Regions from separate parts of the Roseateles sp. NT4 genome, predicted to be linked through region 1. Evidence: riboswitches for the same ligand, from Rfam matches in the RefSeq annotation. Region 1 holds a riboswitch; the other holds the start of a gene.

Region 1 (5,236 bases):
AGCCCTGGCGGCCAATGTCGTGGTGGCGGCGGTCATGATGACGACCCTCGTCGTCGGGCCCTTCCATCTGTCGCGGGCCCTGGGGCTGAGCACCGCGTCCGTGGGGCTGTTGATGTCGGTCGGGCCGGTGGTGTCGGCCTTCAGCGGCGTCCCGGCGGGCCGCCTGGTCGATCGTTTCGGCGCCCGGCGCGCGTCACTGTTCGGCCTGGCCGGCATGCTTGCCGGCGGCCTGCTGCTGAGCCTGCTGCCGGCGGGCGGGGGAGCGGCGGCCTATGTCGGCCCGCTGCTGCTCATCACGCCGGGCTATGCGCTGTTCCAGGCCGCCAACAACACGGCCGTCATGGCGAATGTCGAGGCGGCGCGGCGTGGCGTCGTGTCGGGGTTGTTGAACCTGTCGCGCAACCTGGGCCTGGTGACGGGCGCATCCCTGATGGCCGCGGTCTTTGCCGCCGCTACCGGTACGGCCAGCCTCATGACGGCGACCGCGGCGGCCGTGGCCAGGGGCACGCAGCTGAGCTTTGGCCTGTCGGCCGTCCTGCTGCTGGTGGCCCTGGGGCTGGTCGCCCGCTACCAGGGGTCGAAGCAGTCGTAGTTGCGCACGCGACAGATCAGACCGTCGCGCAGCTCGAAGAACATGGCGAACCGGGCCTTCATCGTCGCGCCGGCGTCCAGCGAGCCCATGGGCACGGCCAGTTCGGCCGACCAGCGCGCCTCGATGACGACACGATCTCCCTGGGCCAGCTCCGAGACGATGTCGTAGCGCTGGCGGCGGATGATCTGCCGGGCCAGGCCGGTGCGGCGCTGCAGCTCGGCCTTGTCGCTGGTGGCGCCGTGCGGATTCAGCCGATTGGGCAGTTCGACCTGCTCGACGTCGTCGGTCAGGAAGCGCATGGCGTCGCGGCTGCCCTCCTGCAGGGTGGCCAGGAAGTCGCGCACGACCTGCAGCGATTCAAGATCCGCAGCCCTCATCGCCAGTGCCCCAGGCGTCGCCGCGTGCGACGGACGTCGCCTTCGGCCTCGCAGCGGTAAGAGTCGTACTCGGAGCGATGCAGGCCCAGGTCACGCAGCGCGGTGGCGTCGAGCTGCATGAACTCGGCGCGCTCGCGCTGGCTCTGCAGATGGCTCCGGCAGGCGTCGAGCAGGCGCCGCAGTTGCAGGCGCCAGGATGGCGAGGTCGGCAAGGCCAGTGTGCTCATGCTGCTCTCCTTCAAGCGGCCTTGGCCAGCGGCCCGCTGGCCGGCATGGCGTACAGCAGCGGCGAGACGGCTTGCTGGATGCGGGCCAGTTGCGGCGCACTCAGCACGATGTTCAGCAGGGACTGCAGGCGTGGCTCGAGCAGGCCGGAGACGATGTACTGCCAGCGATAGGCCTTCAGCACCGTGTCACCGATCTGCTCGATGTGCTCGGGGTTGATGATGCCGGCGGTCTTCAGAAAGTAGGCCGCGTCCGCCGCGGCCTGGCCCTGCAGGATGCCGTCCACGCCCTGCACCAGGGCGATCAGGTCTTCGACGGCGGCGTCACGTTCCAGCGGCACCAGCTTGGCGTCTTCGCGCAGCCATTCCAGCTCGTCGAGGATGGCGTGCTGGGACTCCTCCTTCCAGTGGAAGAGGAAAACGTCGCGGTAGAGGTCGGAGACGTCCTCGCCGGCCTCGCCGATGCTGGCGCGGTAGTGGGTCTGCGTGAACAGCTCGATATGGCAGGTCAGGGCCAGAACCGCCCAGCTGCTCTTGCCGAGCACGAACTCCGCGACGCCATTGGGCGTGGCCTCGAAACGGTAGCCTGGTGCCATGCGGTCGGCGGCCAGGGCCTCGATGCGGCGGAACAGCTCCTGGTGCTTCATCTCCTCGTCGGTGAAGCGCACCAGGGCTTCCAGCGCGGTCTGGTCGCCCAGCCAGTGGTCGCGGCTGATCTCCAGCATCTTGGCGCCGATGAAGCGTTCGACGAGGCCGAACATGTTGGCGTAGGTGCGGCCCTGGATCTGGCCGAGCAGGCGCTGGTCCGCGGGACTGAGGAAGGGCAGTTCGTCGATCAGCGAGAGCTGGTCGGGCAGGAACTTCTGGCGCAGGTCGAAGCTGCGGCCGCGGATGACATCGCGGTCGATGTCCCAGCGGATGCGTTTGGAGGCTTCGATGCAGCGGGCGTAGCGGGTCGTTTCGGTTTGCATGGTGGGGGCTTTCGGAAGCGGTGGACGGCGTCGTTCTGACGTGTCGTCATCATTCCGGGCCGCCCCTTTTTGCGCCTGAGAGCTGAGTCCCAGGACAGCCCCTGCAGGGCCTCAGCCGCCTGGGACCGCGGTCCCAAACCCCGCTTCGCGCGCCAGCACGATGGCCTGGGCACGGTTCTCCACCTCCAGCTTGGCGAAGATGCTGGTGATGTGGTTGCGCACGGTCTTGTCGCTCAGGCCCAGCACGGCGGCGATCTGCGCGTTGTCGCGGCCCTGGGCGATCAGCTCCAGCAGCCCGCGCTCACGCGGCGTGAGGTTCCCGAACGACGCATCCGAGCGCATGCCTTCGCCCGGACCGAGGAAGTCCCAGACCTCCTGCTCCCAGCGCTTCCAGGCCGGGTCGTCGGCCAGCATCAGGTGGTTGCGGGAGTCCAGCGGCACGAAGCGCGCCTCGGCGATGCCGCCGGCCAGCACGCGGCCCTCGGCAAAGGGCACGCTGAGGTCGCCGGTGGCGTGCAGCACCAGGGTCGGGCAGGCCAGGCGAGGCAGCAAGGCCTGAACATCGATGTCGTAGAGCGTCTCCATCGTGCGGGCCGCATTGCGAGGCGAGGTCGACATGCGTTCCAGTTCGTTGAACCAGCGCTGCTGCTCGGTGTTGGCGTCAGGCAGGAAGGCGCTGGTGAAGAACTGGCGAAAGGACGGGTCGTCCTTGCCCCAGCCCAGCTCGGCCAGCTTGACCATCATGCCGGCCAGTTCGTTGGACTCGGCCTGGCCCCGCTGGCGCCGCCCGCGCGCATAGCCCCCATGCAGCACGAGGTGGCTGACGCGCTCCGGGTGCTTGATCGCATAGGCAATGCCGACCGGACAACCCTGCGACACGCCCAGCAGCGCAAAGCGCACCAGGCCGGCCGCATCTACGACAGCCTCGAGGTCGCTGACCATGGCATCGAAGGAGATCTCCGGCACCTCCCAGTCCGACAGGCCGGTGCCGCGCTGGTCGTAGCGCAGCAGGCGACGGCGCTGCGACAGACGCTCGATGAAATGGCCCCAGACCGGGCTGGTCAGCTCGAACTCGAGATGGGTCAGCCAGTTGCCGACCTTGACGAGGGGCGCGCCACCGCCGCTCTCGGCAAAGGCCAGCCGCACGCCGTCGGGGGCGGTGCAGAAGCGGATGGACTGGCGCAGCGGGGCGATGGGCATGGCGGCCGCATTGTCGCGTTGACACGTTCCGGCGCGCGCAAGTACAGTCGCGCCCGCTCCGGGGTGCTCCGCTTGCTGAACAGCAGGCAGACGCTGAGATGGCCGCAAGGCCAAACCCGTGAACTTGAACCGGCTAGTACCGGCGTAAGGAGAGCGCATGCCATGAGGGCGTGCTGGCGAGGGCCCACCTCGCCGTGCACCCGCAGGCGGCCACGGAGCACCGAATCACAGCTCCAGGAGACCGCCTTGAACGCCCCCGATCCCACCCTCTCGCTGGCCGAGCGCCTGTCGCTGACGCGCGAGCCTTTCCCGGCCTCGTCCAAGATCTACGTCAGCGGCAGCCGGCCCGACGTGGCCGTGCCCATGCGCGAGATCGCGCTGACCAACGGCGAGCGCGTGGGGGTGCACGACACCTCCGGCCCCTACACCGATCCCCAGGCCGCCATCGACGTGCGCCGCGGCCTGCCGCCGGTGCGCTCCAGCTGGGTGGGTGATCGCGCCGACACCGAGGCCTATGTGGGCCGCACCCGCGTCGCCCTGGACGATGGCGGCAAGGAGGACAGCGAGCGCATAGCTCAATTGCGCGCCGAAGCTGCCGCCCTGCAGCGCCAGCCGCGCCGCGCCGTCAGCGGTGGCAACGTCAGCCAGCTGCACTACGCCCGCCGCGGCATCGTCACGCCGGAGATGGAGTTTGTCGCACTGCGCGAGAACGGCAAGCGTGAGTGGATGCGCGACTACCTGTCCGACGCCGAGCGCGAGCAGAGGTTGCGCGGCGACTCGCTGGGCGCCGCCATCCCCGAAATCATCACGCCCGAGTTCGTGCGCCAGGAGGTGGCCCGCGGCCGTGCCGTCATCCCGGCCAACATCAACCACACCGAGCTGGAGCCGACCATCATCGGCCGCAACTTCCTGGTCAAGGTCAACGCCAACATCGGCAACTCGGCCGTCACGTCCAGCATCGAGGAAGAGGTCGAGAAGCTGGTCTGGTCCATCCGCTGGGGCGCGGACACGGTGATGGACCTCTCCACCGGCCGCAACATCCACACGACGCGCGACTGGATCGTGCGCAACTCGCCCGTGCCCATCGGCACCGTGCCCATCTATCAGGCGCTGGAGAAGGTCGGCGGCGTGGCCGAGGACCTGACCTGGGCTATCTTCCGCGACACGCTGATCGAGCAGGCCGAGCAGGGCATCGACTACTTCACCATCCACGCCGGCCTGCGCCTGCCTTTCATCCATCTCACCACCCAGCGCCGCACCGGCATCGTGTCGCGTGGCGGCTCCATCCTCGCCAAGTGGTGCATCACCCACCACCGCGAGAACTTCCTGTACACGCACTTCGAAGAGATCTGCGAAATCATGAAGGCCTACGACGTGACCTTCTCGCTGGGCGACGGCTTGCGTCCTGGCAGCGGTGCCGATGCCAACGACGAGGCCCAGTTCGCCGAACTGCGCACGCTGGGCGAGCTGACCCAGGTGGCCTGGAAGCACGACGTGCAGACCATGATCGAAGGCCCTGGCCATGTGCCCCTGCACCTCATCCAGGCGAACATGGCCGAGCAGTTGAAGCACTGCCACGAGGCGCCGTTCTACACGCTGGGGCCGCTGACCATCGACATCGCGCCGGGCTACGACCACATCGCCTCGGCCATAGGCGCGGCCATGATCGGCTGGATGGGCACGGCCATGCTCTGCTATGTGACGCCCAAGGAGCACCTCGGCCTGCCTGACCGCGACGACGTCAAGCAGGGGTTGATTGCCTACAAGATCGCCGCCCACGCGGCCGACATCGCCAAGGGCCACCCCGGCGCCCGCGCGCGTGACGACGCCATGAGCAAGGCGCGCTTCGAGTTCCGCTGGAACGACCAGTTC
Region 2 (5,236 bases), on a different contig from region 1:
CCAATCTCATCGACCAGCACCCACATGCGTTCGGCCCCGGGGGCCTCGGGATCGTCGCTTTGGAAGCGGAAGATCAATTTGACGTTCTCGCCGACGGCGATCTTCGCGAGGGTTTCCGCGGCCGGTTTGAAGAACGTGTATCGGAACTGGGCCGCAAGTTCGTCGGCATTCGCAAGGTGCCAGGAGGGCATGCTGATCTGAGGCCTGTTGTGATCCGCGAAGAGGGTAGCAGCTCGCTTTCAGGGCGAATCGTCAGTTCAGAACTCGCTGCCGCAAAGAAAAAGCCCCATCCGCTTGCGCGAATGAGGCTTTGATTTGGCTCCCCGACCTGGGCTCGAACCAGGGACCTACGGATTAACAGTCCGGCGCTCTACCGACTGAGCTATCGAGGAAAAGTTCTATGTCGGCATGACAAGCGGTTGCGTCATGCGTCTTGGGTTTCTGTTGGCTCCCCGACCTGGGCTCGAACCAGGGACCTACGGATTAACAGTCCGGCGCTCTACCGACTGAGCTATCGAGGAACAGAGCCCGTGACTATAGCAGTTTTTTCAAGAGTCTCAGAGTCGGACCTCGAGACTCGTGCGGAAAGTCCGCGGCGCGAGGGGGTAGAGGTAGCTGTGCTCGTACTGCCAGGGCGACTCGCGCCAAGCGCGGCGGTTGGTCAGGTTGTCCACGCCGGCGCGCCAGATCCAGCTCTGATTGCCCACGTTTTGCAGATAGCGCAGGCCGGCATCGGCCACCGTCCAGGCGGGCACAGAGACGCTGTTGTCGGGCGTGGCAAAGCGGCTGCCCTCGTAGCGGACACCGAGCTGGGCCTGCAGCCCGGGCAGCAGGTCCTGGCGCACATGGGCCTTCAGCGTGGTCTCGGGCACATTGGGCGGCAGCTTGCCGTTGAGGCTGGCGTCGATGCTGCCTTCGCGGCGCGCCTGCAGGCGCATGGCGCTAGCGAACAGGCCGCCGCCGCTCCACTTCAGGTCGGCGCTGGCCTCGATGCCGCGATGGCGGGCATAGCCGTCGGCGCGGTGTTCGCAGCTCAGGTCGACGTCGCAGCTGCCGATGTCGCGCCACAGCGGGCGGCGGATGTCGAAGGCCGTCAGCGAGCCTTCGACACGCTGGGTGCCGGTCTTCAGGCCGATCTCGGTCTGGCGGCTCTTCAGCGCGGGCAGGGCCTGGCCGGCATTGACGTAACGGGCGCGGTTGGGCGTGACTTCACTTTCAACGCCCTCGCCCCAGCTCGCATAGACCAGCCAGTCGCTGGCGATGGCGTGGCTGAGCGCGATCCACGGCGTGGTGACGCCCTGCGAATAGTCGGTGCGCCGGCCACCATCCGTGCGCACGCTCTCGCGGTGCAGACGCGTGTAGCGAGCGCCCAGCCAGGCGGTGGTGCCGGCGCCGAGGTCCACGCGGTCGCGCAGATAGAGCTCGTTGCTGCGCTCGTCGCGGTTGGTGTTTTCGTCGGTCAGGTCGGGCTGGGCCGCGGTGACGGCGCTGCCGTCGATATTGCCGGTGCCGGCGTAGTTGTAGGCCTGGCGCTGGAAGCGGCTCTTGAACTGGCTCGTCAGCCCGCCGACGGTGAGGTCATGGCGCATGCCGGCGAGCTGCACGGGGCCGGTCGCGGAGATGTCCAGGGCCGTCGTGTCGCGATGCTCGTTCTCGCTGCGGAAGTCGTAGAGGTCGTAGCTGCCATCGGGGCAGAAGCGGTCGGCGTAGTAGTCGCCATTGGCGGCGCTGCAGCCATAGGCATAGGCCAGGCGGTCGTCGGTGCGCAGGCGCTGGATGCCGAGGATGGCTTGGGCGCGCCAGTCGCCGGAGAGCTTCTGCTGCACGCGCAGCGAGGCGTGCGTGTTGTTGAAGACAACCGGCAGGCTCCAGGGCTGGTTGTTCAGGTTCAGGTTGGGGTCGACGCTCTTGGCATCGGGCAGGCGGTCGCCGAGCAGGCTGAAGCCCTGCTGGCTGGGCTGGCTCTGGCGGTTGAACTCGACTTCGGCCTCGACCAGGGTGTCAGCGCTGATGCGCCAGTCGGTGGCGACGGCCAGCGTGTGCGAGCGGCCCTTGCTGTCGCGCAGCGTCGGGTCCAGACGAGCAGCGGCCACGTTGACGCGCAGGCCGAACTCGCGGTTGGCACCGAAGCGCTGCGAGTGGTCGAGGCTGGCCTGCACCGTGCCGCCCTGGATGGCCTCCAGCATCAGCGCCGTGCCGTCTTCGGCCAGCGGGCGCTTGACGACGAAGTTGACGATGCCGGCCGGCGAGCTGGTGCCGGCCTGCATGCCCGAGCTGCCCTTGAGCACCTCGATGCCCGACTTGTTGACCAGCGACAGCGCGGTCTCGCCGCTGATGGGCAGGCCGTCGCGGCGCAGGTTGAAGCGGTTGTCGAGGTCGAAGCCGCGTATCTTCAGCTGCGACCAGTAGCCCACGGCGTTGTAGGCGTCGGAGACGGAAGCATCGAGCTTGGTGATGCCCGAGAGCTGGCTGATACCGAGGTCGTCCAGGCGCTCGGCCGACAGACTCAGGGCCTGCATCGGCAGCTTGGCCGGCGGGTCGTTGAAGCCCGACAGGCTGGGCACGGCCTCGGTGGCCTTGCCGGTCACGCTGACCTGGGGCAGGGACTGAGCCGAAGCGAGATGCGACGCCAGCAGCGCCGTGGCGGCTGCGATGGAGGAAAGAGAAAGAAGTCGTGCCATCGGAATGCAAAGCGATGGCAGGTCGGCAAACGACAGAGCTCAGGGGCGGGAGACGAAGATTCGGCCTGGGCGTTCAGCGTGCTTCCCTGCGCGAGGATTACCTCAGTCAGGTTCAAAGGGACTGTCTCAGTCGCGCGCCGCCTTGGCAGGCGCAACACCCCTAGCGAAACGCCTGGTTGCCCAGGCGCGGTGTGGATTCTAGTCGCGGGCCTGTTTCAGGCCTCAGCTGCGCTGTTGCGCGTCCATCTTGGCGCGCAGCTTGTCTTCCTGTGCCTGCAATTCGGGCGTGAACGTCTCGCCGAAGTCTTCCGCCTCATAAAACGGACGGATCTCGATCTCGCTGTCGCCGGGCATCGGGTTGGGGCAGCGCTTGACCCAGTCGACGGCCGCATCCATCGATGTGACGTTCCAGATCCAGAAGCCCGCGATCTGGTCGTTGGGCGCACCGAAGGGACCGTCGATGACGGCGCGGTCCGGGCCGGAGAACCGCACGCGCTTGCCGGCGGACGTCGGCTTCAAGCCATCGCCGCTTTGCATGACACCGGCCTTCACCAGTTCCTCATTGAACGCGCCCATGGCGGCGAATTCTTCGGTGCTGGGCAGGCGGCCCGCTTCGGAATCGGCAGTGGCTTTCACGATCACCATGACGCGCATTTCAGTCTCCTTGACGGTGGCGGTGGGGCAGGGACGATGAGCGAGCATGCCCGGTTTGGACGGCAGCGGATGTAGGAAAGCCGCCCGTGAGCGGTTGGGCAGGCGGTTTCGAAACGGCCGGGCCGCGGCGTGAGCTCGCCGATACTTCCACCTCGTCTCAAAGCTAGGCGCGCTCGTGGTTCAGCCTGTCAACGTGAACGTCCCTGCGGCGTTCTGCCCGGACATGTGAGCGGCGCATGGCCGTCGAAGGAGGAAGCTATGGGACTGATTCACGCGCTGCGCTTGGGCTTCAAGGCAGGCGCGCTGGCTGCTCTGCTGGGCGAAGGAGGCGCCGTTCACGCCGACCCCTTGCGATGCAACGACACCAGCATCAACGAAGGCGATGCCAAGGTGTGGTTGATCCGGTCGTGCGGGCAGCCCACGGTCTCGGACTCGTACTGCGCCCGGATCCCGCAGCCGCTTCCTGCGCAATACGGCTATCCGACCTATCAGCAGGTTCAGCCGGTTCAACAGGTTCAACCGGTGTGCGTGGTGACGGAGGAGTGGCTGTACGACCGCGGGCCGGGAAATCTCGTCGCGGTGGTGCGGATTCGCGAGGGCAAGATCATCTCGATCCGCTACGGCGAGCATGGGCGGTCCGAGCCCCGCTAGCCAGCCTGCTGGGGAAGCCAGGCCTCAGTCGAACACTGGCGACTCCACGCCCAGCACCTTGTGCAGCTTGGGGCTGGTCGTCGTGTACTGCAGGTGCACGCGCTTGTCCGGGAAGACGTAGGGCGCCGCGCCGAAAGCGGCCAGCGCGCATTCGTGGAAGCCGGAGAGGATGAGCTTCTTCTTGCCCGGATAGGTGTTCACGTCGCCGACGGCAAAGATGCCCGGCACGCTGGTCTCGAACTTCTCGGTGTCGACGACGATCTGCTTGCGCTCCAGGGCCAAGCCCCATTCGGCAATGGGCCCAAGCTTGGGGCTGAGGCCGAAGAAGGCCAGCACCTGGTCGCAGGGCACCACACGCGTGATGCCGTCGTTGCCGGCGATCTTCAGCCCGGTGAGTTGGCCATCCGCCTCGGTGATGCCCACGGTCTGGCCGACGATGAACTGCATCTCGTGGGCGTCGCAAAGCTCATGCATCTTGGCAACGCTGGCGGGCGCGGCGCGGAAGCCATCCCTGCGGTGCACGAGGATGACGCTCTCGGCCTTGTGCGGGTTGCCGTCAGGGTTGGCGGCACAGAAGTTCAGCGCCCAGTCCAGGGCCGAGTCGCCGCCGCCGATGATGAGCAGGTTCTTGCCGGCAAACTGGTTGGGCGCCTTGACGCGGTAGTGGACCTGGGTGGCCTCGTAAGGCTCGACGCCTTCGACCTTCAGCGTGCGCGGCTGGAAGCTGCCGACGCCGCCGGCGATGAAGACCGTCTTGGTGACGAACTGCGTGCCCTTGTTGGTCTCGACGATGAAGCCGCCATCCTCGAGCTTCTGCACGACGGTGACTTCCTGGCCCAGGTGGAAGGTCGCGCCGAAGGGCTCGATCTGCTTGAGCAGGTTGTCGGTCAGCTCCTTGCCGGTGCACACGGGCACGGCCGGGATGTCGTAGATGGGCTTGTCGGGATACAGCTCGATGCACTGGCCACCGGGGTAGGCCAGGCTGTCGATGATGTGAGCCTTGATCTCCAGCAGGCCCAGCTCGAAGACCTGGAAGAGCCCGACCGGCCCGGCACCGACGATGACGGCGTCGGTGTGGGTGGCATCGGGCCTGATCGCTACGGCTGCCTGCATAGGAAAGGAAAAGCGATCAGCGGATCAGCTCGGGCAGCTTGCCCGTCTTGTCTTTCCACTCGTCGGCGTCCGGCAGGGCGGGCTTGCGCTTGGTGATGCTGGGCCAGCCCTTGGCGAGGTCGGCGTTGATCTTGATC

The links. Region 1 has a riboswitch for thiamine pyrophosphate ahead of thiC (phosphomethylpyrimidine synthase ThiC). Riboswitches for the same ligand answer to the same signal wherever they lie in the genome.
Region 2: it holds a riboswitch for thiamine pyrophosphate, as region 1 does, so the genes downstream of both, ACS5PN_RS25095 (TonB-dependent siderophore receptor) here and thiC (phosphomethylpyrimidine synthase ThiC) in region 1, are expected to answer to the same signal.

What each region holds. Positions count from the first base shown of each region.
Region 1 covers NZ_JBPZGZ010000001.1:696,402-701,637, forward strand. The annotation lists gene ACS5PN_RS03205 (MFS transporter) at 1-592, shown strand, start outside; gene ACS5PN_RS03210 (nuclear transport factor 2 family protein) at 568-969, opposite strand; gene ACS5PN_RS03215 (DUF1127 domain-containing protein) at 966-1,196, opposite strand; gene ACS5PN_RS03220 (hypothetical protein) at 1,208-2,164, opposite strand; gene ACS5PN_RS03225 (alpha/beta fold hydrolase) at 2,276-3,364, opposite strand; TPP riboswitch at 3,414-3,532, shown strand; gene thiC (phosphomethylpyrimidine synthase ThiC) at 3,611-5,236, shown strand, end outside.
Region 2 covers NZ_JBPZGZ010000004.1:430,810-436,045, forward strand. The annotation lists gene ACS5PN_RS25080 (immunity protein Imm33 domain-containing protein) at 1-191, opposite strand, end outside; tRNA gene ACS5PN_RS25085 (tRNA-Asn) at 317-392, opposite strand; tRNA gene ACS5PN_RS25090 (tRNA-Asn) at 446-521, opposite strand; gene ACS5PN_RS25095 (TonB-dependent siderophore receptor) at 558-2,681, opposite strand; TPP riboswitch at 2,748-2,853, opposite strand; gene ACS5PN_RS25100 (YciI family protein) at 2,904-3,335, opposite strand; gene ACS5PN_RS25105 (DUF2845 domain-containing protein) at 3,594-3,986, shown strand; gene ACS5PN_RS25110 (NAD(P)/FAD-dependent oxidoreductase) at 4,011-5,099, opposite strand; gene fdxA (ferredoxin FdxA) at 5,116-5,236, opposite strand, start outside.